Regions from separate parts of the Ferdinandcohnia salidurans genome, predicted to be linked through region 1. Evidence: riboswitches for the same ligand, from Rfam matches in the RefSeq annotation. Region 1 holds a riboswitch; each other region holds the start of a gene.
The links. A riboswitch is a leader RNA that binds a small molecule or an ion and turns the genes downstream of it on or off. The one in region 1 is predicted to bind cobalamin.
Positions count from the first base shown of each region.

Region 2: linked by a shared signal. The riboswitch ahead of ACFSFW_RS23660 (ABC transporter substrate-binding protein) and the one ahead of ACFSFW_RS13075 (ribonucleoside-diphosphate reductase subunit alpha) in region 1 are both predicted to bind cobalamin.
Region 3: linked by a shared signal. The riboswitch ahead of ACFSFW_RS01130 (DUF4430 domain-containing protein) and the one ahead of ACFSFW_RS13075 (ribonucleoside-diphosphate reductase subunit alpha) in region 1 are both predicted to bind cobalamin.

Region 1 is NZ_JBHUEK010000020.1:15,029-23,213, forward strand. Features, by position in the region: gene ACFSFW_RS13055 (5'-nucleotidase C-terminal domain-containing protein) at 1-4,681, shown strand, start outside; gene ACFSFW_RS13060 (hypothetical protein) at 4,854-5,174, shown strand; gene ACFSFW_RS13065 (GNAT family N-acetyltransferase) at 5,240-5,779, shown strand; gene ACFSFW_RS13070 (VOC family protein) at 5,813-6,223, opposite strand; cobalamin riboswitch at 6,442-6,639, shown strand; gene ACFSFW_RS13075 (ribonucleoside-diphosphate reductase subunit alpha) at 6,784-8,185, shown strand, end outside.
Region 2 is NZ_JBHUEK010000034.1:281,871-290,055, forward strand. Features, by position in the region: gene ACFSFW_RS23650 (adenosylcobinamide amidohydrolase) at 1-4, opposite strand, end outside; gene ACFSFW_RS23655 (FecCD family ABC transporter permease) at 1-1,068, opposite strand; gene ACFSFW_RS23660 (ABC transporter substrate-binding protein) at 1,031-2,023, opposite strand; cobalamin riboswitch at 2,201-2,402, opposite strand; gene ACFSFW_RS23665 (branched-chain amino acid aminotransferase) at 2,505-3,116, opposite strand; gene ACFSFW_RS23670 (DEAD/DEAH box helicase) at 3,186-4,475, opposite strand; gene ACFSFW_RS23675 (YdcF family protein) at 4,824-5,429, opposite strand; gene ACFSFW_RS23680 (hypothetical protein) at 5,698-6,228, shown strand; gene ACFSFW_RS23685 (hypothetical protein) at 6,243-7,442, shown strand; gene ACFSFW_RS23690 (LysR substrate-binding domain-containing protein) at 7,651-8,185, opposite strand, start outside.
Region 3 is NZ_JBHUEK010000004.1:145,528-153,712, reverse strand. Features, by position in the region: gene ACFSFW_RS01165 (YpbB family protein) at 1-174, opposite strand, end outside; gene ACFSFW_RS01160 (4Fe-4S domain-containing protein) at 474-722, shown strand; gene ACFSFW_RS01155 (histidinol-phosphatase) at 810-1,622, opposite strand; gene ACFSFW_RS01150 (peptidoglycan DD-metalloendopeptidase family protein) at 1,697-2,398, opposite strand; gene ACFSFW_RS01145 (hypothetical protein) at 2,640-3,872, opposite strand; gene sigX (RNA polymerase sigma factor SigX) at 3,850-4,398, opposite strand; gene ACFSFW_RS01135 (ECF transporter S component) at 4,510-5,013, opposite strand; gene ACFSFW_RS01130 (DUF4430 domain-containing protein) at 5,013-5,432, opposite strand; cobalamin riboswitch at 5,786-5,988, opposite strand; gene ACFSFW_RS01125 (ATP-binding protein) at 6,267-8,054, opposite strand; gene ACFSFW_RS01120 (response regulator transcription factor) at 8,051-8,185, opposite strand, start outside.

The sequences.
Region 1 (8,185 bases):
TGTTCAAGACATGAAGAGTCCTGACATCATCGGGGTAACTGAGGTTCAAGATAACAATGGACAAAGTGCAGGAGATTCAGCCGCTAACGAAAGTTATGAACGTTTGATTCAAGCAATTGTTGCAGCTGGTGGCCCTGAATATCAATATTTAAATATTGATCCTGTTAATAACCAAGATGGTGGAGCACCAAATGCAAACATCCGTGTTGGATTCTTATATAATCCAGAACGTGTTTCTTTACCAGAAGACATTCCGGCTGGTGATGCAACAACAGCTGTTGGTTATGAAGATGGCAAATTAACACATAACCCTGGACGAATTGATCCTACAAATGCAGCATTTGATAACAGTCGTAAACCTTTAGCAGCACAATTTACCTTCAAAGGTGAAGATGTAGTGGTTATTGTTAACCACTGGAACTCCAAATCTGGAGACACTCCATTATTCGGTTCAACACAACCGCCGGTATATGGTAGTGAAGTTCAACGTAAACAAATTGCAAATATTGTTTATGACTTTATCGAAGAAATAAAAGTTGATAACCCTAATGCAAATGTTGTATCAGTTGGTGATTTTAACGATTACCAGTTCGCTGAGTCCCTTAAAATCCATGAAGGCGACTTAATGACCAACATGATTAACCATGTTGAACAAAGTGATCGTTACACATATTTGTTCCAAGGTAACTCACAAGTTTTAGATCACATTGTGGTATCAAATAACTTAGTACCTGGAACTGAAATTGATATTTTACACATTAATGCAGACTTTACAGATATGGCGGGGCGTGCGAGTGACCATGACCCGGTTATGGTTCAAATTGACCTAAAAGCTAATTATGACTTAACAATCATGCACACAAATGATACTCATGCTTCCTTAGACAACATGCCAAAAACGGTAACTGCAGTGAAGGAAGTAAGAGCAGAAAATCCTGATTCTCTCCTTCTTCATGCAGGAGATGCTTTCACAGGAACACTGTATTTTAATGAGTTTCTTGGAAAAGCAGATTTAGCCATGATGAATTTAATGGGCTTCGATGCAATGACCTTTGGTAACCATGAATTTGACTTAGGTTCTTCAAGTGAAGGACATCAAAAATTAGTTGAATTTATCCAAAGTGCACAATTCCCATTTGTAAGTGCCAATGTTGATTTCTCGAAAGATGCTAAATTTGATGGGATTTTCAATAATTCAATCGCATCTGATATTGAAAATGGACAAATTTACAATGGAGTCATCAAAGAAGTAAACGGTGAGAAAGTGGGTATCTTCGGTTTAACAACAGAAGAAACAACTGACATTTCAAGCCCAGGTTCGATTGAATTCCAAAACTACATTAATGAAGCAAGAAAAGCTGTAGAAGCTTTTGAAGCACAAAATGTTAACAAAATTATTGCATTAACTCATATTGGTTATGACGATAATGCTGCGGTTGATAACGATCTACTTCTTGCTGAACAAGTGGAAGGAATTGACGTTATTGTTGGTGGACATAGCCATACAGTATTGGCTGAACCAGTCGTTGTTGCAAAAGATGCAACACCTACTGTAATCGTTCAAACAGGTAATGCAAACAGCAACTTAGGTGTTCTAAATGTTGAATTCGACGAAAATGGTGTAGTAGAGACACATGATGGTAAATTAATTGAGATTAAAGGACAAGTTCCTGATGAAGAAGCTCAGGCCGTATTAGCACCATTCAAGGCAAAAGTTGAAGAAGTGGCTAATACAGAAATCGGAGTTTCAACTCCTATTGAATTAGAAAACCCACGTACAAGTGGTGATGATACAAAACCAAGCGTACGTAGAAACGAAACAATTCTTGGTAACTTAATTACAGACGGTATGCTTGAAAAAGCAAAATCATTCACAGGTAAAGACGTGATAATGGCTTTACAAAACGGCGGTGGTATCCGTGCTGCTATTAATGCTGGCCCAATCACAACTGGTGAAGTAATTACAGTTCTTCCATTTGGTAACACGTTAGCAACAATGGATATTACTGGTGCTGAATTGAAAGAGGCATTTGAAATCTCCGTAAGCAAGTACCCTGGAGAAAATGGTGGATTTTTACACCTTGCTGGCGGTAAAGTTAAGTTTGACTCAACTAAACCAGAACATGAACGCGTGGTATCCGTATCTTACCTAAACGAAGATGGTGAGTATATCGAAGTACAAGATGAGAAGATGTATACTATCGCAACTAACGCCTTCACAGCTAAAGGTGGAGACGGCTATGATGTATTTGCAAAAGCCTACGAAGAAGGCCGTGTAACAGACTTAGGTCTTTCTGATTGGGAAAACTTCCGTGACCATTTAGTAAGTCTTGGAAGCGAGGGAATTCCAACTGAGGTTGAAGGTAGAATCGTTGATGTGGAAGGTCAATTTAACTTAACGGTACTACATACAAACGATACGCATGCTGCCTTAGATAAGATGCCTAAAACGGTAACGGTAGTGAAAGATGAAAGAGCCAAAAATCCGAATGCACTACTTCTTCATGCAGGAGATGCTTTTACAGGAACACTGTATTTTAATGAGTTCCTTGGAAAAGCAGATTTAGCCATGATGAATTTAATGGGCTTTGATGCAATGACCTTTGGTAACCATGAATTTGACTTAGGTTCTTTATCTGAAGGACATCAAAAATTAGTTGAATTTATCAAGGGAGCTAAGTTCCCATTTGTCAGTGCCAATGTTGATTTCTCGAAGGATGCTAAATTTAATGGGATTTTCAATGATTCTATCGCATCTGAAATTGATAATGGACAAATTTACAATGGGATCATCAAAGAGGTTAACGGTGAGAAAGTCGGTATCTTCGGTTTAACAACAGAAGAAACTGCTGACATTTCAAGCCCAGGTACAATAGCATTTGAAAACTATCTAAAAGAAGCTGAAAAAGCTGTTGAGGCTTTTAAAGCAGAAGGTGTCAACAAGATTATTGCATTAACACATATTGGTTATGATGATAATGCTGCGGTTGATAACGACTTAATCCTAGCTGAAAAAGTAGAAGGAATTGATGTTATTGTAGGTGGACATAGTCATACAGCATTGGATGTGCCATCCGTTGTTGCAAAAGATGACACACCTACAGTAATCGTTCAAACAGGTAATGCGAATAGCAACCTAGGTGTGCTAGATGTAGTATTCGATGAAAAAGGTGTAGTAATTGAACATGCTGGGGAATTAATTTCAATCGGTGATCAAGAGGCTGATTCTGAAGCAGCAGAAGTATTAGCACCGTATAAAGCACAGGTTGACAAAGTAGCACAAGAGGAAATCGGAGTATCAACTCCTATAGAGCTAGCAAACCCACGTACAAATGGTGATAATACAAAACCAAGTGTACGTAAAAACGAAACAATCCTAGGAAACTTAATTACAGATGGAATGCTTTTAAAAGCAAGAGAATTTACTGGTAAAAATGTAGTGATGGCTTTACAAAATGGCGGTGGCATCCGTGCAGCAATTAATGAAGGCCCAATCACGGTAGGTGAAGTAATCACAGTTCTTCCATTTGGTAACACGTTAGCTACGATGGAAATAACAGGTGCTGAGCTTAAAGAAGCGTTTGAAATTTCTGTTAGCAAGTATCCAGGTGAGAATGGTGGTTTCCTACATGTTGCAGGAGGTAAGGTAGAATTCGATTCTTCAAAACCAGCAGGCGAACGTGTAGTTGCAGTATACATTGAAGATGCTAAAGGAAACCTTGTAGCTGTTGATGATAATGCTACCTATACTATAGCTACAAATGCTTTCACAGCTAAAGGTGGAGACGGCTATGACGTATTTGCTAAAGCCTACGAAAAAGGCCGTGTAACAGATTTAGGACTATCTGATTGGGAAAACTTCCGTGATCACTTAGTAAGTCTTGGTAGTGAGGGAATCCCAACTGAAACTGAAGGTAGAATCGTTGATGTTACTACAACACCAGGCGAAGAGGAACCGCAGATTATTGTTGTTACTCCAGAAGTCGAAAGAGGAAACAAATATGTAGTATCTGCAGATGATTTAGGCGAACTAAAAGAAGGAGCTATTGTTAGAGTTGAAGTTCCTGAAAAGAAAAATACAATTTTTGTATCATTGAGCTCTGAAGCAATTGCGAAACTTAAAGCAGCAAATGCAACATTAATCATCTCAAATGGCGTGGTTGACCTTCAAATTCCTTCATCTATCTTACCTGATAGTGAAACGGAAGTTAAAGTACAGAAGGACAATCGTAAGGATGCTTTAGTTGCCTATGATTTTACAATCAAATCAGAAGGCAAGGGCTATCACAAGTTCAACGAAAAAGTCACAATGACTTTTTCGATTGACCCTAAAAAAGTGGATGATCCGAAAAAAGTGAAGGTTTTCTATTGGAATCCACAAAGTAAGGAATGGGAATTGGTCGGTGGCGAATACAATGATGGAAAAATTACTGCTACTACCGATCACTTTAGTACATTTGGAGTGTTAGAAGTTGAAGAGTCTAAGGAAGTTCCAGGTTCTGAAGTGAAAGATTCTGATACAAATGACTCAACTGTAAAAGATTCTGACTCGAAGAATTCTAATGGAGGGAAAAAACTTCCGATAACAGCTACAAATATGGCTAACATGTTAGTGGTTGGACTCGCGCTAATCCTTGTAGCTGCTGGCCTCCTCTATGTAATCAGAAGAAAAACAGCTTAATAGAATGAATTGAGGACTATAATAAAGTCCAATAATAGCAAGCAGTGAGAAAAACATTTGTTTCCTTCTCACTGCTTTTTAATTTGAACTTTTTTTTCGAAAATTTGATTCAAGTCAAAGTTTTTGCAACCTTTTCAATGGATAATGAAAGTATCAAAAGGAGGTAGACCATATGGAACCCTATGTATTTTTAGAGATTACTGGAATCATTACTTTAGCTTTTGGAGTCATTTTAAAATCTAAAAAAGTTTTCTTCACCCAACTAGTCATCTTGATTGGAATCTTTCTGCTAACGGACACTACATTAAATCTACTCTATTATTCTTCTTTATATGCCCTTCAATCCGTTATAAGTGCACTCGTACTACTTCGATATAAAAAGGCAATAGATCGAAATTACACACTTATCCTAGAAAAAACACACAAAATCCCTCGTAATCTAACGAAAGGTGGTGACCTCGGTAGTCAAACCTCATTTTTTGAAAAGAAATAATTTCTAAAGGATTTTTACAAAAAACGTTGAATTACTCTCTTAGTAAAAATAAGGGAGTAATTCGAATGATTACGTACAATTTGTTAAAAGGAAAAAAGGTTCAGCTTGTCAGAATTAAAGAAGATGACGTACCAACCATTGTAAGTTGGTATGAGGATCAAGAGTTTCTTAGAAATCTAGATACTTTACCGTCCTTCCCAAAACATCCGTCTGCTTTTAAAGAGTGGGTTGAGCAGAAAAACGAGAAAGAGTTTGTGTTTGGGATTAAAGAATTGGAGACTGATAAATTAGTTGGATTTGTGGACATTGACAGCATTATTTGGCCACATCGAAATGCATGGCTTGCAATCGCAATAGGTGGAGAAGGAAACCGTAATCGAGGGCTTGGATATGAAGCCATGCAACTCGTTTTGGATTTTGCTTTCCAAGAGTTAAATCTTCATAGAATCCAATTAACCGTTTTTCAGTACAATGAGAGGGCCATCGCCTTATATGAAAAGTTAGGATTTGTTAGAGAAGGTACCTCAAGAGAATTTCTAGAGCGTGACGGGAAGCGATTTGATATGTACTTTTATGGGCTGCTAAAACATGAATGGAAGAAATAAAAACAATTCCCCTAGATGCTAGGGGAATTTCCTTTACTTCTTTTCATAGTTTAAGTCCCATATGATCCCGAATGGGTCCTTTACTTTTGCATATTTTGCACCCCAAAATGTATCCTGTAACTCCATGAACACAGTGCCCTTTTGCATTAGGTCATTATAAGTTTTCGTAATTTCTTCTTCACTTTCAAATTCTATAACTAAAGAGATATTGTTTCCAAATGTTACACTATGGTCGGGAGAGTCATCTGATACCATTAGTAAGAATTCATTCTTTTTGAATTTACCATGAATAAGTCGGTCATTAGCCCAGTCCTGTGTTTCATAACCTGCCTTAGCATATGTTTGAACATCCAATATTTCGCCCTCAAATATTTCCTGATAATATTCCAAAGCTTCTTTCGCATTCCCATTAAACATTAAATAAGGTGTCGCTTGTCCTTTCATTCACAAAACACTCCTTTTTTTAATAAGTAAGTTGCCCTACACTATGATTTCTATTTACTAAAGATATCATACACTCTTTCCCCTCGAGAAAAAGTACAAGGTATTATTTCTCGAGAAATAATTGTCAATTTTTGTCTTGCTAAATAGGTAGGTGTCCCTTATTATTAATTGTAATAGTATATATTGATAGATTTTGAATATTAACAACTACATATTGTGTTTAGCCTTGGGAAAAAGATGCCATTTGTGCTTAAAAGGGAATCTGGTGAAAATCCAGAACTGCCCCCGCAACTGTAAATGCTGACGAAATGAACAGGCCACTGTATAAGATAACTTAAATAAAGGTGCTTATATGGGAAGGGTTCAAAGTAGAGTGACGCATTAGTCAGGAGACCTGTCTTTTCTTAAGATGTTTCACCTTCTTCGGGGATTGGGAAGATGAAACGATGGCGACAGGTAGGGCAACTCATGTGCTCTCTTGATGTTATCGTTTCATCCGCTCAATTCAATTGGGCGGATTTTTTTATTATAACGAAAAAAACGTTAAGGGAGAGAAATAGATGAATATTACAACACAAGGGGAATTGGATTCAGTTTTACACTCGCTTGAATATGCAGAAAGTACCTACCAGCTCGACACGACCGAAATTCGAAACAAACTGCAGGGAATGAATGTCACTACATTTGAAGCAAACCAGCATGCACTTTTTTATTCCTTAAACAAAATTGCCATGGATCAACCCAACTGGACATATTTAGCGGCTAATCTCTATTTAAATGAATTGTATGAAAAAGCTGCAACTAATAGAAATTACAATAGTGCTCTAAAATACGGCAATTTGCATGAGTTGCTACAGGAACTAACATCAAGAGGAATATATTCTAATGAATTAATAAACTCTTATTCTAAGGAAGAAATACTTGAACTAGGAGAAGTCATTGATCCTTCTAAAGATCATTTATTTACATACATTGGTTTGTTTTTATTAGCGGATCGCTATCTTGCAAGGGATTACGAACGAAATATTTATGAACTTCCACAAGAGCGATTCATGATAATCGCGATGACATTAATGCAGCATGAGGTAACGGAAGTTCGTCTTACTTATGTGAAAGAAGCCTATTGGGCATTAAGTAATTTATATATGACAGTAGCCACTCCAACTCTATCAAATGCAGGTAAAAGTTTTGGTCAGTTGTCCTCTTGTTTCATTGATACTGTTGAAGACTCACTTGATGGCATTTATTTAAACAACTGGGATATTGCTAGATTATCAAAAGATGGTGGCGGAATTGGCGTATATTATGGCAAGGTTCGCGCGTTAGGCTCCGACATAAAGAAATTCAAAGGGAATTCTTCTGGGATCGTTCCATGGATTCGCCTTATCAATGATACAGCAGTAAGTGTTGATCAATTAGGACAACGCCAAGGAGCAATTGCCATCTATTTAGACCTTTTCCACAAAGATATTATGAACGGTTTTCTAGACTTAAAAACAAATAATGGAGACGAACGTCGTAAGGCACACGATATTTTTACAGGGGTTTCCGTACCTGATTTGTTTATGGAGAAGTTACAAGAGGTAGATGAGAACGGCAGAAGTATTGGGGAGTGGCACACTTTTTGTCCACATGAAGTAAAACAAATCATGGGTTGGAAAGATGAGAACGGAAACCCATTAGGTCTCGAGGATTTTTACGATGAAGAGGATGAAAAATACTTCACTGAAAAATACTTGGAAGCTGTGAGTCATCCACTTTTACCACGTAAATCCTATCGCGCTATGGATGTCATGGCAAGGATCATGATTGCTCAATTAGAAACAGGAACACCTTACATGTTTTATCGCGATCAAGTAAATCGCCAGAACCCTAACAAACACCTTTTAGGAACAGGACGAACCTCGATTTTTTGCAGTAATTTATGTACAGAAATCGCGCAAAATATGTCAGCAACAGCGA
Region 2 (8,185 bases), on a different contig from region 1:
TCATCTACGTTCCCCTCCAACTCTTTCTCTGATTAATAATAGTGCAAAAACCGGTGCACCTATTAGAGCTGTAACAACACCAATTGGCAACTCTTGTGGAGCAATAATACTTCTTGATACTAAATCAGCTAAAATAAGGAATGCTCCGCCTATCAGTAGTGAAAGTGGTAGTACATGGCGATGATTTGGACCCGTTACAATACGTACTACATGTGGAATGACAAGCCCTACAAATCCAATTGATCCAGACACGGCTACAGCTGAACCGGTTAATAAAGAGGCTCCAATTAAGATATAAAACTTTCCCTTCTTCACATCAACCCCAATATGATCTGCCGCATCCTCCCCAAGTGCTAACGCATTCAACTCCCGGTAATGGTAGAACAAAATAAAGGAACCGCACAACATAAACGGAAGAATCAATTGAACATGACTCCAGCCTCTCAGTCCTACACTGCCATATAACCAATAGATAATTTGAGTCATTGAATCTTGGTCGCTTAATGAAATAATGAGGGAAACAACTGCTCCAATAAAGGAACTAACAATGATCCCCGCTAATATTATTGTTTCAATCGCTAAGCTTCGACTACTCAATCGAACAAGTCCGAATACAATAAGTAGTGAAACAAAACCACCTACTATCGCAACAATGGGAAGAGTAAAGTTTCCTAACCCAAAGATCGTAAACTGAAAAAATAAAACAAAAACTGCACCAAGAGATGCACCAGATGAAACCCCGATTGTATATGGATCCGCTAATGGATTACGTAATAATCCTTGGAATGCAGCACCCGCTAACCCAAGGGATGCACCAACAAAAAAGGCCAGCAATACCCTCGGTATTCGGATGTTCCAAATAATCATCTCTTCATTTCTAGCAATCTCATTAAGCCACCCCCAACCAAAGGTTTTGTCTAGTACAATATGTAATATGGTTGGAATAGGCACTTGGACACTACTAACGAATATGCCAAGGAGGGCTGTACTAAGTACAAACCCTCCGCTTAGAATATATAACCAAATAACGTTATTTATTAAAAACTTCCGGATAAATAAGCTTCGCAAGAGTCTCGACTCCTTCAATTAACCGAGGACCTGGTCTAGTAACCGTATCGTTATCAACATCAAAGACCTGTTTATTTTTAACTGCAGGAACTTCAGACCAGCCTTCACGCCCAAATACTTCTTCAGTTGGATTATCTATGTAGTAGCCATACGTTGTAATGATGACATCAGGATTTAATTGTACAATTTCCTCCTCTGTTAATTGTACCCATCCTTCATGCTCCTCTGCTGCATTCGTTGCTTGAATGGCCTCGAACATTTCATGCATAAATGTATTTGTTCCTGTTGTAAAAATATCAGGCGCAGGTGAAACCTCAACCCAGACTTTCTTTTTATCTGTTATTGTTGAAGCTTTTTCCTTGATTTCGTCAAAACGTTGCTTCATATTTGTTACAATTTCGGTTGCCTCAGTCACAGTTCCTGTAGCTTTCCCAATCATTTCAATATGTTGATACGCATCCTCAAAGGATGAAGCACTTCCAACGACAATCACATCAATTCCTGCATCTTCAAACTGTTTTAATATGTCAGGATGTGTATTGTAATGATAATCTGTAACTAGTGCTAGATCAGGAAGAAGTGAAAGAACCAATTCTGCATTGATATCCTGTGCACCTACTTTTTGAATTTCAAGTGCTTCTGATGGGTAATTATCGTAATCAGAAACTCCAATAATTTTTTCTCCTAAACCAAGGGCAAATGCAATTTCTGTATTACTTGCCTGAATGGAGACAATTGATTCAGGTTCTTCATCAATTGTAACTTCTCGATCAGCACTGTCTATAATTGTGATAGGGAACTCTTGATTGGCATTCTCCCCTTCAGCTTGTTCAACGGTTTTTGGATCCTTCTCATCTTGAGCCTCTTCGTCTTGTGTACCACAGCCTGAAACGATACCCATGGTAAAAAGAAAAATAAGACTTAACAGACCCCATTTTTTCAACATTTCCTTCATTCTTTTTTCCCCCTTCTAATTTTGAACACAAAAAAACGCCATTCCACAGGAAGAGCGTTTCGTAAAGGCATAATAAAAGTTATTTGCTATAGAACTCCAATAAAGCAATCCTACTATAACAAATATAGTATCATATGATAATTTATCTGCACTTTAAACGTTCCTTTCCTCGAGGAAGCTTAAAAAACAAAATAGGCAGGTCTCCTGACTTGCGAATCAACGGTCGGTTACTCCTTCCCATGTAAAAAACACAGTGGATCTTATAACCTTCCTCCTCGCTTACAGTGGCGGGACCGTGTTGGACTTACACCAACTTCCCTCTTAGTCTTACATTCTCTTATTAGAAGAATGGTAAGAAACCTATTTGCGAAATATTCATTTTTTTGTATTCTGCAAAATTATAATACACCCCTAATGTTTTGTAAATAGGAGCAAAGCTAAGGAACCAAAAGTTCATTTGGTCCCATCACTAATTTAACACTTAAATTACGTCGCTGTTTCCTTCTTCCGTTCTCTCTACTAGTGTAAATAAAAATCGATAAATTAGCCGATATGCTTCTTCTAATGACATCTCCTCTTTAAACCCATTCACGTAATTCAAAGCGAAATTCAAGTCCCATAAGCCATCACCTTGGTTAAACATCAACACAAATTTTGCTTCATCTCCACGTAATTCTTTTCTTAAGTTTTCTTTAAGAGGTGACTCGAACTTCTTCTGTAGCTTCAATCCTACCATGACATCGTATGTTCCAAATACATCATTCACTTCAAACGCAATTGCATCCACGCCGATTAGTTCCAACCACTTTGATTCAAAGTATAGAAATTCATTCTTGTGTTTTTCTAGGTAGTCAATCGGGTGTTCTAAGAAACCAAATGATTCTTTAGAGAGTGTTTCTTCTGTTTCTTTATCACATCTTTCTATGTAAGCTTCACGGAAACGTGTAGTAGGATCCTTTTCGATTAATGTAACGTCATGTGAAATTAATTCATATCTTTCTATGTACTCTTTTTCCTCTTGAAATACTGCAACTTGTTTCTCTTCACTCATTAACTCTGATGAAATGTATTTTTTCATTTGTTTTTGTAACATAGGTGTTCCTCCTGAATTTGATGCCTTACCAGTCTTAGGGGTAAGGCACCCATTTTGTACATTCACTTTTTAGCGAGTACGCCTTCTACCTCTCGTTGAATTGCTTTTGGATTGCCTATCATTAGACTTTCTATTTGAAGAAAATGGTGCAGCCTTCTTTCTGTCTCTTCTACTACCTTCAGAGCGTTTATTTTCGTTTTTTTGCTCACTTGCTCTCTCATAATCCTCACGATCAGGGATACTTATGCCCTTAATCACTTGTAGCTCGAATTTTTGATGAATCCCTTTTTCAATCATTCGTAGGAACTCCATATCCTTTGGAGCCACTAAAGTATAGGCAACCCCGTCGCCACCTGCACGGCCAGTCCGTCCAATCCGGTGAACATAGCTTTCCACATCTTGTGGGATGTCATAGTTAAAGACATGTGTTACCCCTTCAACATCCAGTCCCCTTGCAGCAACGTCTGTGGCAACTAAAAACTGTGTTTTCGCTTCACGAAATCGTTTCATCGCTTTTTCGCGTTTGGACTGTGTTAAATCACCATGCAACTCGTCTGAATCATATCCGTTAGCAATCAATGCCTCGTGCAGCTTTTTCGCACGAACTTTTGTACGACAGAATATGATCGCTAAAAATGGACGATGTTCTTCGATTAAATGCAACAACGTTGCTTGTTTTCTCCGGTCAGTGGTTTCAATCACAACTTGTTTAATCTCTTCCACCGTTACTTTTTTTGCTTTCACTTCGATTAACTCTGGCTCGTTCATATATTTTTTGGCAAGAGATTTAATTTCGTTAGGCATTGTTGCAGAAAACAGCATGGTTTGTCTAGAAGGAAATGTTTCTTTAATGATGTCATCTACCTCTGGAAGAAAACCCATATGTAACATTTGGTCGGCTTCATCTAACACAAGCATCCTAATCGATGACAGATCAATCGTTCCACGGCGAATATGATCTAATAACCGACCAGGCGTTGCCACGACAATATGCTGTGCACCTTTCAGCTTTTTTAATTGATGCTCAACATCCTGACCACCGTACACAGCTAACACATTGATACCCTCTACGTTTTCCATCATTTTCTTAATTTCTTTTGAAATTTGCTGAGCTAATTCTCTTGTTGGAGTTAAAATAAGTGCTTGCACATCCGACTCGTGCACATCAATCTTTTCAAGAATCGGTAGAACAAAAGCCAACGTCTTTCCTGTTCCCGTTTGTGCTTTTGCAATCACATCCTTCCCCTCAAGTACGGATGGAATTGTCCGTTCTTGTATCGGAGTTGGTTCCACGATACCTAATGACTTCAATGTATGGTTAATCTCTTTTCGAATACCAAGTTGTAAAAAATCTAGCAAGGCTCATCACGTCTCTCTTCTTATCATAATGCCAGTTTGATTGTTCAATGGCTTATTTACTATAGCATATATATTGGTTAGTATTTACAGAGTGATTTGGAATATTTATTATTGTCACAGTGACGCCCCGAATTTTGTCGATGGGTCAGAGGGATAGGTTCCTTGACCCACCATAAATGGTACGAAACTTTTCAAATATCGCCTGTTCAAACTTAATACTTTCTTTTCCGAACTTATCCTTAATATTTTTCATTGTACTTTTCAAGTTTGTTGTATTTCTTCATAATAAAGGGAACTTCCTATTATTAAAGTTCCCTTTGTTCTTAGTACACCTTATATGTGAGCGATTTACAAATCTACTTTCATGTCACGCAATGCACCTTGTTTAACGTATTTTATTAGTTTTGCAGCCTCATCTCGTACACGTTTTCTTCCTAAATCGGTTAAAAACCAGTTATCCTTTCTGGTGAAAGCATCATCAGCAGGACATAACGTGTAGGAGATCCAACTAGGCATATATGTTTGTAATGTCAGATGTAATCGTTTCATATGGTAAGATGTCGTTACTACCAATATTCGTTTGATCCTATATAGGTGAAATTCTCTGTTTAATACGAATAGAGAGGCTAATACATTTTCTAGTGTGTGCAATGACTGATCCTCAATTAGTATATCTTTTTCGGAAGCCCCTAACGCTATGGCTTCTCTTTTCATCGAAACAGCTTCTGAGTGATCACTTTCCTTCCACTTCACACCACCTGAAAACAATAGTTTACTGGCTCTACCTTGCTTATATAATTCTACTGCTTTTGGTACGCGATATTTAACGGCTTTACTGCTACCTGCCACCAATATACAATCTCCGTTCGCGAAATCATCTTCAATATCCGAAAATATAAGCTTGGTCACTTGTGCGTCTGAGAGTTTTTCAACCTCTAACTCAGACAGATACATTTACATGTTTCCCCCCTTTACATAGTTATCCTATCATAAATATACCACATTTTGGAAGTTTAACAGTATGTACAAATGCATCAAAAAGCAGTTTATTATTGTCACAGTGACGCCCCGAATTTTGTCGATTATCAGGATTTAAGAATCTAGTTAGGGGTAGGTATTAAAATTACGCACACATCCATGTAGACAATATGACAAAATCATACTTGACACATAGAATATGGTGTATTGTCATGATATTTTTGATTGAGGAGGTGTAAAGAAGATGTGGGTTTATAACCATTCGAGACATAGACGAAATATGAATATGTCCCAGTTGCCGCCATTTGGGCCAATGGGACCGAGTTCAGGACAGAATATGGGTTGGATATCCAATATGTTAGGTCAAGCATTGCAGCAGTTAAATCAGCCACCACCTTATCCCCAGACGATGCCCCCTTATGTACCACCTTACATGCCACCTTACACACCGACAACTAATCCATCGTTTCCACAACAGCAACCGATGCCGACGACTACCCAAGGACCACTAGGCTTACCTGCCAGCCCTCCAGCAATTAATCCAACTAAGCCAATTAATCCACCTGGAACCAGCGTTGTGATTGATGCGAATACCGTCAAGCCATGTATGAATACGTGCACATACGTATGGTTAAAGAATGGCACGACGTACTGGGTATGGATGAGTCAGACGACTCAAGATTCGATCTACGGGTATTATTGGAATGGTTCACAATGGGCTCAGTTTAGCCTTCCACTCCAACAAATTGACTATTTTCAATGCTTTAGTTGTTAAAAGGAGGAATTGACTTGTATTACTACCATCCTAATGAAGTTCGAAATCCATATCCAGTTTTTCTACATTATCTCTATTCACCCTATTACAGACAGATGAATCCGGATGTAGTTTGTGATCCGGTTACGGGTATTTGTGGTGCGCAAGGGTCATCAGCTTCCTCTCCAACGACTACGAAGCAGCCTTCGATTCCAATCGGTGCCCCAAGCCCAAAACCAGTTACACCAATATATACTCCACCCCAACAATCGCAACCTATCTTCCAACCACCAACACAGCCGATGCCAATTTTCCAATCGCCAACCCAATCACAACCAATCTTTCAGCCACCAACTCAACAACAACCGATTTATAAGCCACCAGTCCAGCAACAGCCAATCTATAAACCACCAACACAATCTATACCAAGTACCCCTCAACCACCTTCAAGTTCAAAGGAAGTAGAGGAGTTCGTTCATAATGGGGTTCGTTATCGCTGCCAGTGGGTATATTGCTGTTCTCCTATTGAGCAAGGTAGTATTCCGGAGAAATTGGAACCGGGGATCAATCAAAAAGCACAAGATTATATGATTTGGGAAGAGGACGAATTTCCGGAGTTTAAAATCGGAGCATGTACGAGCATAAATAACTGTATCCAAAAGAGAAATTCTACCTTACGGGTTATTTTTCGGATTATTTACCCAGCTAGTGTACAGGAGGTTATTGAGAAGGAATTGCGTGAGTGCTTTGAAATCGGATCTGCAGCTGCTTCAGCTGCTGTCGCTACTCAAATTGCCATTGTCAGAGCTGCTCCCGAATCGGCTCCTGCCATCTTGCCAAACATGCTAAATTTGGCATATGAAGCTGGCAAAGAAGCATTTATTGAATGCCTCAAACAAAAACAAAATGCGAAATATTATTTGAAGTACATCAAATACAGTGTGTTTCACGAACAATTTAGCAATGAGGGTTGGCATACACTTAACAGCAAAGACGTGGTTCGAATGCTTGAACAGCTATATCTTTATCAAACTGGCCTCATCTTACTCCCAGGTGTCGATTCCTTTGCAGATCTTGGAAAAAAACTAGGAGTAGATGAAAAAGGCATCGAGAACTTTTTTAAGGACCCAGTAGGAACAATAAACAAACAATGGGATAAATTAGGCGATGCCCTACCAGATGCAAAAATCGGAGGAACTACCGGAGAAATACTCAAAAAAATCGGGTTTCCGTAGAAATCTAAGAATCCACAGGAGGAAGCTTGGAGCCAATTCTCGAAAGCTTCCTTTGGATCTATTTCTGAAATCTTTTCAAGAAAATAGTACCTGATCCCTAGTACATACTCTATCTTTCAAAATACCCCGCTAACGCAGGAAAGACCAAATTCTCCTTGCATTTTTAATATTTTTATATGTATACATATGATTATAAATAAGAGTCAAATTAATATAAATTCTTTCCCTTTGCCTTTAGTAATCTAACAAACTCATCCAAAACCTTCGTACGAAACGGCGAACCCAAAACAATGAAAAATTCTCTAGGAAACTGTAATCCATTCACATCAATGATCTTCAAGTCACCATTTTTAAGCTCACTTGCTACTGCAAGCTCTGACAACAAACTAATTCCTAACCCAGCCTTCACAGCCTCCTTAACTGACTGTGTACTACTAAACGTCATAGTATTCTTCGGATCAATTCTCAATTGTTCAAAAACCTTTTCCCCAGCTTCTCTTGTTCCGGAACCCTCTTCCCTAAGAATCCACGGTTGCACCTCAAGCTCTTTCAACTCAACTTCTCCGTTTTCTCCAACCAATGCGTTGTCTGGTAAAGCAATAATCACCATACGATCCGCAGCAAATTCCTCAATTTCAAGGTTCTTTTCCCCTTTGACATGACCTTCAATAATTCCAATATCAAGTTGATGTGCTTTCACCAACTCAACAATTCTTTCTGTGTTATCAATCTTAACTGTTGGC
Region 3 (8,185 bases), on a different contig from region 1:
TGCAATCGGCCTTAGAATACCGAATAGAGGAGTGAGGCCAAATAGATTTGCATCCCCAATCGTTTGAGAGGACTTTTTACCGTTCAACAAATGATGAATCCCATAAACAGTCCGTTCACCATCTAGTTTATGCAAGCAATATAAGATTAATATTGAGCGATAGGTTATGTTCACGGCTTCTCCCCCCTCAAACGACGAAATAGATGGAAAATTGTCGAACGAATGTTACTTTTATTTTATCAAATAATAACGAAAAGTGGGATGTTTTCGTGTGGAATTATGAACATGCTTGTCAAACGGGAAAAACCCTTTTAGATTAAGCAATCTCACTATATATTTTTATTGAAAAGTTTTGTGAACAGCTTTACAATGAATATGAGGAAGCTGTTTCCATGCTATGAGGAAGTAGGATGGGGAACTACTATAAATATACATTTTATACATGTAACGATTTTTCGGGAGGTAAAGTACACATGGCAAAGTATACCATTGTTGACAAAGAAACTTGTATCGCATGTGGTGCATGTGGTGCAGCTGCACCTGACATCTACGATTACGATGATGACGGAATTGCATTTGTAACACTTGATGATAACCAAGGAATTGTAGAAATTCCAGAAATATTAGAGGAAGACATGATCGATGCTTTTGAAGGTTGCCCAACGGATTCCATTAAGGTAGCAGACGAGCCATTCGACGGTGATCCACTAAAATTTGAATAGTCCTTATATTCAAGGAAGAACCCTTTCGTTTAAGGGTTCTTTTTTTAAATGATAAAAAGCAGGCATTGCCTGCTTTTTGTCGTTTGATTATCCAATTGGAACTTCTTTACGTTCCCCTTTTTCAAATGTCATTAAGGTTTTGTAGCCTACACTTTTAGCTAGTTCAATTGCTTGATCAAAATCAGCACCTACATCCTGTGGGCGGTGTGCGTCCGATGACAAGACGATTGGAATGTTTTTGTCAAAGCACATTTGCAGTAGTCGAGGATCCGGATAAAGCTTGCCAATAGGCTTTCGTAATCCAGCAGTACTAATTTCAACGCAGGTTTTTGAGTTCGCTAATGCTGTCGTTGCACGATCAAATTGATGCAAAAGGAACTCCTCATCTTCAGGAATATATTTAAAAATCTTGACTAGATCAATATGACCCATAATATCAAATAAGTTTGATTCGGCCAATGTAATCACCTGATCATAATACTTTGTATATGTATCATGTAGGTCCCTTTTATCCCATTCTTCACGGAACTCCGCAAGGTCGATTCCAAAATCGTCAACCCAATGAATGGAGCCAATTACATAATCAAAATCATAAGTAGAAATGAATTTTTCCATTTCTGCATGCTTTCCAGGTGTATAATCCATTTCAATGGACATTTTTACATCAATATTATTTTTCCAGGCAAGCTTAAATAAATCTACATAATCCTTCATGTCATAATATCTTCTTGCATCAACCCACGGATTACTCAGAATATCTTTTGTCTGATAAAAATGATAAGCGTGTTCAGAAATCCCAAAATGATCAATTTTTTTTGCCTTTGCTTCATCAATAAACTTCATTAAATAGTCTAATTCAAGCGTTCCAAGCTCTAAATGATTGTGATAATCAGTTCGCATACCGAATCCCCCCAAAGTTTTTCTTATTATACATGAACTTGTCTCTCTAGGGGAATAAAAAAGCTCAAAATTATTTAGGATTTTTCGACAATTAAGATTTGATTTGGAAAAATTAAATCATCGGTTAACTGATTTAACATTTTAATTTCCTCAACAGATATACCTACCCTATGCGCAATGACTGATAAAGAATCCCCAGCCTTCACTGTATAGGTTTCAAGCTTTTTTAAAACTTCAGTGTCCTCTTTCTCCAATTCCATTAATGTAGGAACTAAAATTTGTTCATCGGTTAGCATATAAAGAGGGTCAATCGCATTGTTTCTAGAAGAATTCCATTCTCCATTATGTACTTCAAAATGTAAATGTGGACCAGTTGAATTACCTGTACTACCGATATGACCAATTAACTGACCTTTTACAACCTTTTCTCCTTCTTGAACATTGCGTTTACTTAAGTGTGCATAAACTGTCTCATATCCATTTGGATGCTCAATAAAAACGACATGACCATATGAACCCTTGAAATACGACTTTTTTACGATTCCTTCCTCAACCGCATATATGTGATCTCCAAGTGGAGCAGCGATATCTAAGCCTTTGTGATTGCCTTGTCTCGTTCCAAATGTATCAGTGATTCTCCCTGTGACTGGCCACGCCCATTCCTCTGTTGCTTTGTTACCTGGAAGTTCATGTGCGTTGACATTACATTCTCCTATAAAGAGTAATCCTGTACAAACTGCCAAAATGGCAACAATTGCAAATCGTTTACCAAACATTTTGATCCTCCTCAAAATATTGAACAATGATGCTATGAAAATGTGAACCCGTTATGTTTAGATTCAAGGACACCCCCTATCTAACATTATCTCTATTTACTAAGCAAATAAGGGACACCCTTACATTATTTGAAAAATTTTCTTAAAATATGTAAATAAAGTAATACTTTTCGTAACTGGTAAGGTGATACTTCCCAGAAATTATATTTAAAAGCAAAAAAAAGAGACATCTTAGTGTCTCTTATTGCAATTGAATTAGATTTGGTGCGAGCGGTACTGGTACCGGTTCCCCTATTCGTACATCACCAATTTGATCTATATTTCCGTAAAATGTAACTGTATCAAAGTTAAACTCTTTAGCGGTTAGCATAATTGCGTCCAACATAAGAATATAATTATCTGTATTCTCTAAAACCGCATCATCACTAAAATGAATTTCTAAATTCGTACCATTTGCTTTAATTTGTTTAATTTCAGATATGATTGGTGGATGCAGGGTATAATCCCCTTGATTAGCCTCCGCTTTCATTGCTTCCAGCGCTTGTTCAATCGTATTAAAATCTTCATAAGTTAAAGCTAAAATTTTGCGGTCTGAATGATCATTTACATAATAAAGGTATGCCTTTTTTGTATCTTTCTCAACATCAATATTATTTTCAATGATACCAGATTGCCCTATAGTAATTCCTTGTTGATTATTTTGGAAAAGTTCAACATGTTGATAGTCTTCTAACAGATAACGGAACGAACTAATCGTATGTGAAAATTCTGCAGCTTCAGCAGTAGCAAATGACTCAGTATTAATCGAGTTATTTACGTCCACCCTTACTGCCTTTGAATTGTCTTTCGTTACAACTTCTGAAAAATCTTCAAAATATGAATTCGAAATTTCATCAATGCCCCATTCTTTGTTTTTGCGAATAGCCTCATTTACTCTTGGAACTGTCTTTTGCCATTGTTCAACAACATTTTCCCCATTAGATTCGACGATTACTGAAACTACAGAAGGAAACATTACACCGCCCAAATACACACCATATGTGAGAAGGACTTCGTTTTCCCCTACACTATTTACAGTGTAACTATTGCTTGGTTGTTCCTCAAATGAAAATATTCCAGCCTCTTCATTTTGTTGTGGTTCCTCTGCTTTTTCTAGTGTGTTAAATGATGCATCCTTTGATGCTGCTTCTCTGTTTTCAGAATCCATAGCAATATTCGTATTTTCCCTTGCCATTTCAGCTGAGTCTGAGCTTGAACTATTCATATTATTAATGAAAGAAGGAGCTAAGATGAATAATAGAAGCACTGCTGCTGCAGATGCAAGGGTAGGAACAAGCCACATTTTTCTCTTTTTCTTATTCATCTTAAGGGTTATATTTTGATAAATCTCTTGTGGTTTCCGTTTGTCTTTTATTCCTGGCATTTGCGATAGCATCTGCTCGAGTTGTTCATCACTCCACTTTGAATTTTTCATCATCTATACCCTCCTTTACGCCTGATTCCTCCATATACTTCTTTAAGACCTTTAGACCTCTATGCTGAGTTGTCTTTACCTTACTCTCCGTCCATCCTAGAGTTTCAGCAGTCTCTGCAATTGAAAGTGATTGGATATATCGTAAAATAAGCACGATACGCTGGTCGGTCGTACAGTTTTCCAAGCAACGGTACATCATTTGTACCTGCTCATTTTGCAACGCTATTTCTTCCGGAAGTGGAGCAAAGTCTCTTACCTCTTGGCGACTCCAATCAAAGGAATCCATTATTCGCTGTTTCCACCCTTTTTGTTTCCGGAACGAGTCAATCGCAACATGCCTTGCAATTGAAAATAACCATGTTTTTTCACTACTTTTCCCTTCGAATCTATCATATGATTTTAAAACTCTTATATAAACTTCCTGAACGAGATCTTCAGCTTGTTCACGATTTTTTACCATATAAAATAAGAAGGAGAAGACATCGTGATGATACTTTTCATATAGTTCCTCAAACAAGGAATCCATTTGCAAATCCTCCCGTTCATTTCATTAGTCGAATGATTAATAAAAAAAGTTACACTCCCAATATAGTATGAATTAATAAAAAAAGGAAGAATATTTTGGTAATATTCTTCCTTACTTTGCAATTGTTACATTTTTTAAGAATAGTAGTCTCAGGATTGGATACAGAATGAGAAAAAATACTCCATTCCCAATTGCGTGACTCATATCGAATGGTAATCCAGCTAGGTAATAGGCTAGGAACTTACCCGAGAATAAATAAAGAGGGATTGAGATAACAAATCCATATAAGAAACCACAAAATACTGCATAGATGGCTAATAAAATGACAGGAATTCGATCACGATACTTCCGTAAAGCCCCACTAATTAACCCAATTATCCCCCATGCAACGATTTGTCCAATGGTCCATAAACCCATACCCATTACAAGATTCGATAATACAGAACCGAAAACAGCAACAACCATACCATAGATTGGACCCAAAAATAAGCTAGTTATCACGATAATCGCAGTCATAGGCTGGACATTCGGAAGGAATGTAAATGTAATTCGACCCACAACAGACAAGGCGATTAGCATCGATAAGAGCGTTAAGTTTTTAACAGATAAATTCATTATTCCCACTTATGGAGATCGAATTCGACCTTATCTTCAGGCTCTAATTGGTATTCATTAGCTCCTACCATGGCTTCTTCACCATTAACAGAATAAAACCATGATGTCTTTTCTTCTTCGCTTCCTGCAACGCCATTAATGCTGGCAACAAAAGCACCATCGAATTGTGTTTCGACGTCAAAGTTTGCTTGCATGACGTCCATAACGGTAACTTCTTTTCCAGATTCAATTTCAATTTCTTTTTCTTCAATGATTTCTTCACCATTGTTTTTGGAGATAACAACTGTTACAATCTCTGCTGTTTCTTCTTTATCTACAGTTTCTGATGTGTTGTTGTTGGAAGATTCATTTGTAGATGGGTCATTGCTGCATCCAAATAAAATTCCCAATGATAGTAAAGCAACTAATAGTTTTTTCATGTTTCTAGCTCCCCTTTTGTTAAAATATGTGTATGAATAAGTGTTTTATGCACCTAACATCGAATCAAATGCGCCTTGGCGTATTTGCGCCCAATTTTTAGGCCCACAGGAAGTGGGTCATAAAGACGTTGCCACAGGATGTGGCGTTCTTAGTCTTTGATCTTACAGATCGAAAAATTTCCTTTGAAAAATCGTGGCATCTGCCGGAGGCTATTATTTTATTTCGTAGAAGTGTCCTTCTTCTGCGGAATAAAATAATAAAAGCTCACCCTTGGGGTGAGCTTTAAAGATATAACAGGAAAACAACAAAAAAGCATGGTGTTTTAATGCTAATTCTCGCACCCCGGAGAATTAAAAAAGAAATGAATTAGGCAGGTCTACTGACTTAAGCTTCGTCCTACTTTGAGTCCTTCCCATATGTTGAACAGCATTCGCCATCCAGTCATACAGTGGTTCTTCTCATTTCGTCCACTTTTACAGTTGCGGGGGCAGTTCTGGATTCACACCAGATTCCCTTTTAAGTCTTAGAGAGGATGTTTAAAAAGTGCGGTGAATATGACGCTTCGAATTTCTGTGTTGGCTTGCTTTTCCGTTCCTCACGTATTAACTGCATACGCTCCGGTACTCAAAGCTGCGCCGCCTTGAAATTCTCGGTCCTCTTCATCCTCCTTTTTAATCCTTTATTTAAAGAATCAAATACAACATTCTCTGACACCTAAAATTCAATAAATTATTTAATTTTCTATTTAACAATCCCTATATTACAAGAAGAATTTTTCTTTTACAAGGAAATTGTTTCTTATGGAACAAGAATCTTCGCCACGTTTTTTCAAATTACTCACTTTTTCGAGGGATTACGAAAGTAAATGTCGTTCCTTCACCAAGCTTACTATGGACCGAGATATTCCCGTTATGTGCACTAATAATGTTTTTTACAATCGCAAGCCCTAAACCAGTACCAGATTTCCCTCTTGTTCTGGCCTTATCCGCCTTATAGAACCGTTCAAATACAAAAGGTAAATCTTCTTCTGGAATTCCAGAACCCGTATCCTTAATATCAACTTTTATTGAAGTTTCTTGACCAGTAACATGTACGTCAACCTGACCATTTTCATCGGTATGTCTAATTGCATTATCAATTAAGTTTGTAAAAACTTGCTCAATACGATCAGAGTCTATATAAATCTCACCAATGTCGTCTACCTTTGTAGCAGTTAACGTTATTTGGTTATCCTTAGCTAAACCTTGGAATTTCCGAATCACCCGACTAATAAGGGTATCGAAGTCAACTTTTTCTTTATTTAAGGTAATATTCCCTGATTGCATTCTAGCCAAATCTAATAACTCGTTAACAAGTCTACCCATTCGTAATGACTCATCATAGATGACTTTGGTAATTTCCTTTCGCTCTTCCTCGGAACTCGCTATGTCATCCATAATTGCTTCACTATAGCCCTGGAGCATTGCGATCGGAGTTCGCAGTTCGTGAGAAACATTAGCAATAAAATCTTCACGTAGCTTGTCCAAACGTCTTTCCTCCGTCATATCGCGAAGGACCGCAACGGCACCCCTAATATACGTCTGATTGTAAAGTGGACTCATTAAAATAACCCATGTTCTACCTTGAAGACTAATTTCAATAAATTGCTCCTTTTCAAATGAAACGGAACGTTGAAATAAATCCTTGACTTCTGGTGGAAGCTCTTGACCAACGTCCTGATACATACCTTGTTGGTAATACCAAGCTTGCAAAAAGCGTTCCGCAGGTGGGTTTGTTATCAATATCGTTCCATCACGATTTAAAGTGATAACTCCGTCGGCCATACTGTTTAATATGCTTGCAAGCTGCTCTTTCTCTTGATTAAGGGCATTTATATTATACTTTAACTGCCTTCCCATTTGGTTTAGCGCCATTCCTAAAGCGCCAATTTCGTCATGAGTAAGTATAGGAACCTTCGTATCAAATTTCCCTTTAGCTACTTCGGTAGCAGCTTCCCTCATTTTACGCAATGGAGCTGTAATACGCGTTAATAGAAAGAAGGCAAATACTGTTGTAAGGACAATTCCGATACCTGCAGCCAATATTATGAATTGAGTAGTATCCTTGGTAGTCTTTTGAACTACATCTAAGGATTGATAAAGAAAAACAGCACCCATCTGATCATTTTCGATGTGAAGAGGGGCCCCAACCACAAATAGTTCTTGTCTTTGCTCTTGAGGAGTTTTTCCACTTTCTGTTAGTTTTATCTTTTTGCTTGCGTTTTGGTCGTTTGTAATAACACGTCTAAGATCTGGGTCTTCTGTAATAACTGTAACAGGAATGGTTGGTACAGCCGTTCGATCAGGAGATACCCATAACGTGTTTTCGTCTGCCGCAATAATAACCTTTGTTTCATCATTCACAAGCTCCCAAGCAAGGTTCCTTGCTACATCTTTATCCTCATGCTGCTCCATAATAACAGCAATATTTGCAGCAAGTTGAGTTAAGCTTCTTTCAGCTTCTTGAATATGGTAATTCTCAAAGTACTCCATGAATAGTACCGTTAAAACAAATAACACAAAGGAAAACAGTAAAAGAATGGTTGCCCATAGTTTTCCTACTACACTTCTCCAAAATTTCATTCTTGGCCAACCTCAAATTTATACCCAACGCCCCATACAGTTACTATCATTTTCGCCGCATCCTGAGACACTTTATTTAACTTTTCACGTAAGCGTTTAACATGTGTATCTACAGTACGAAGATCACCAAA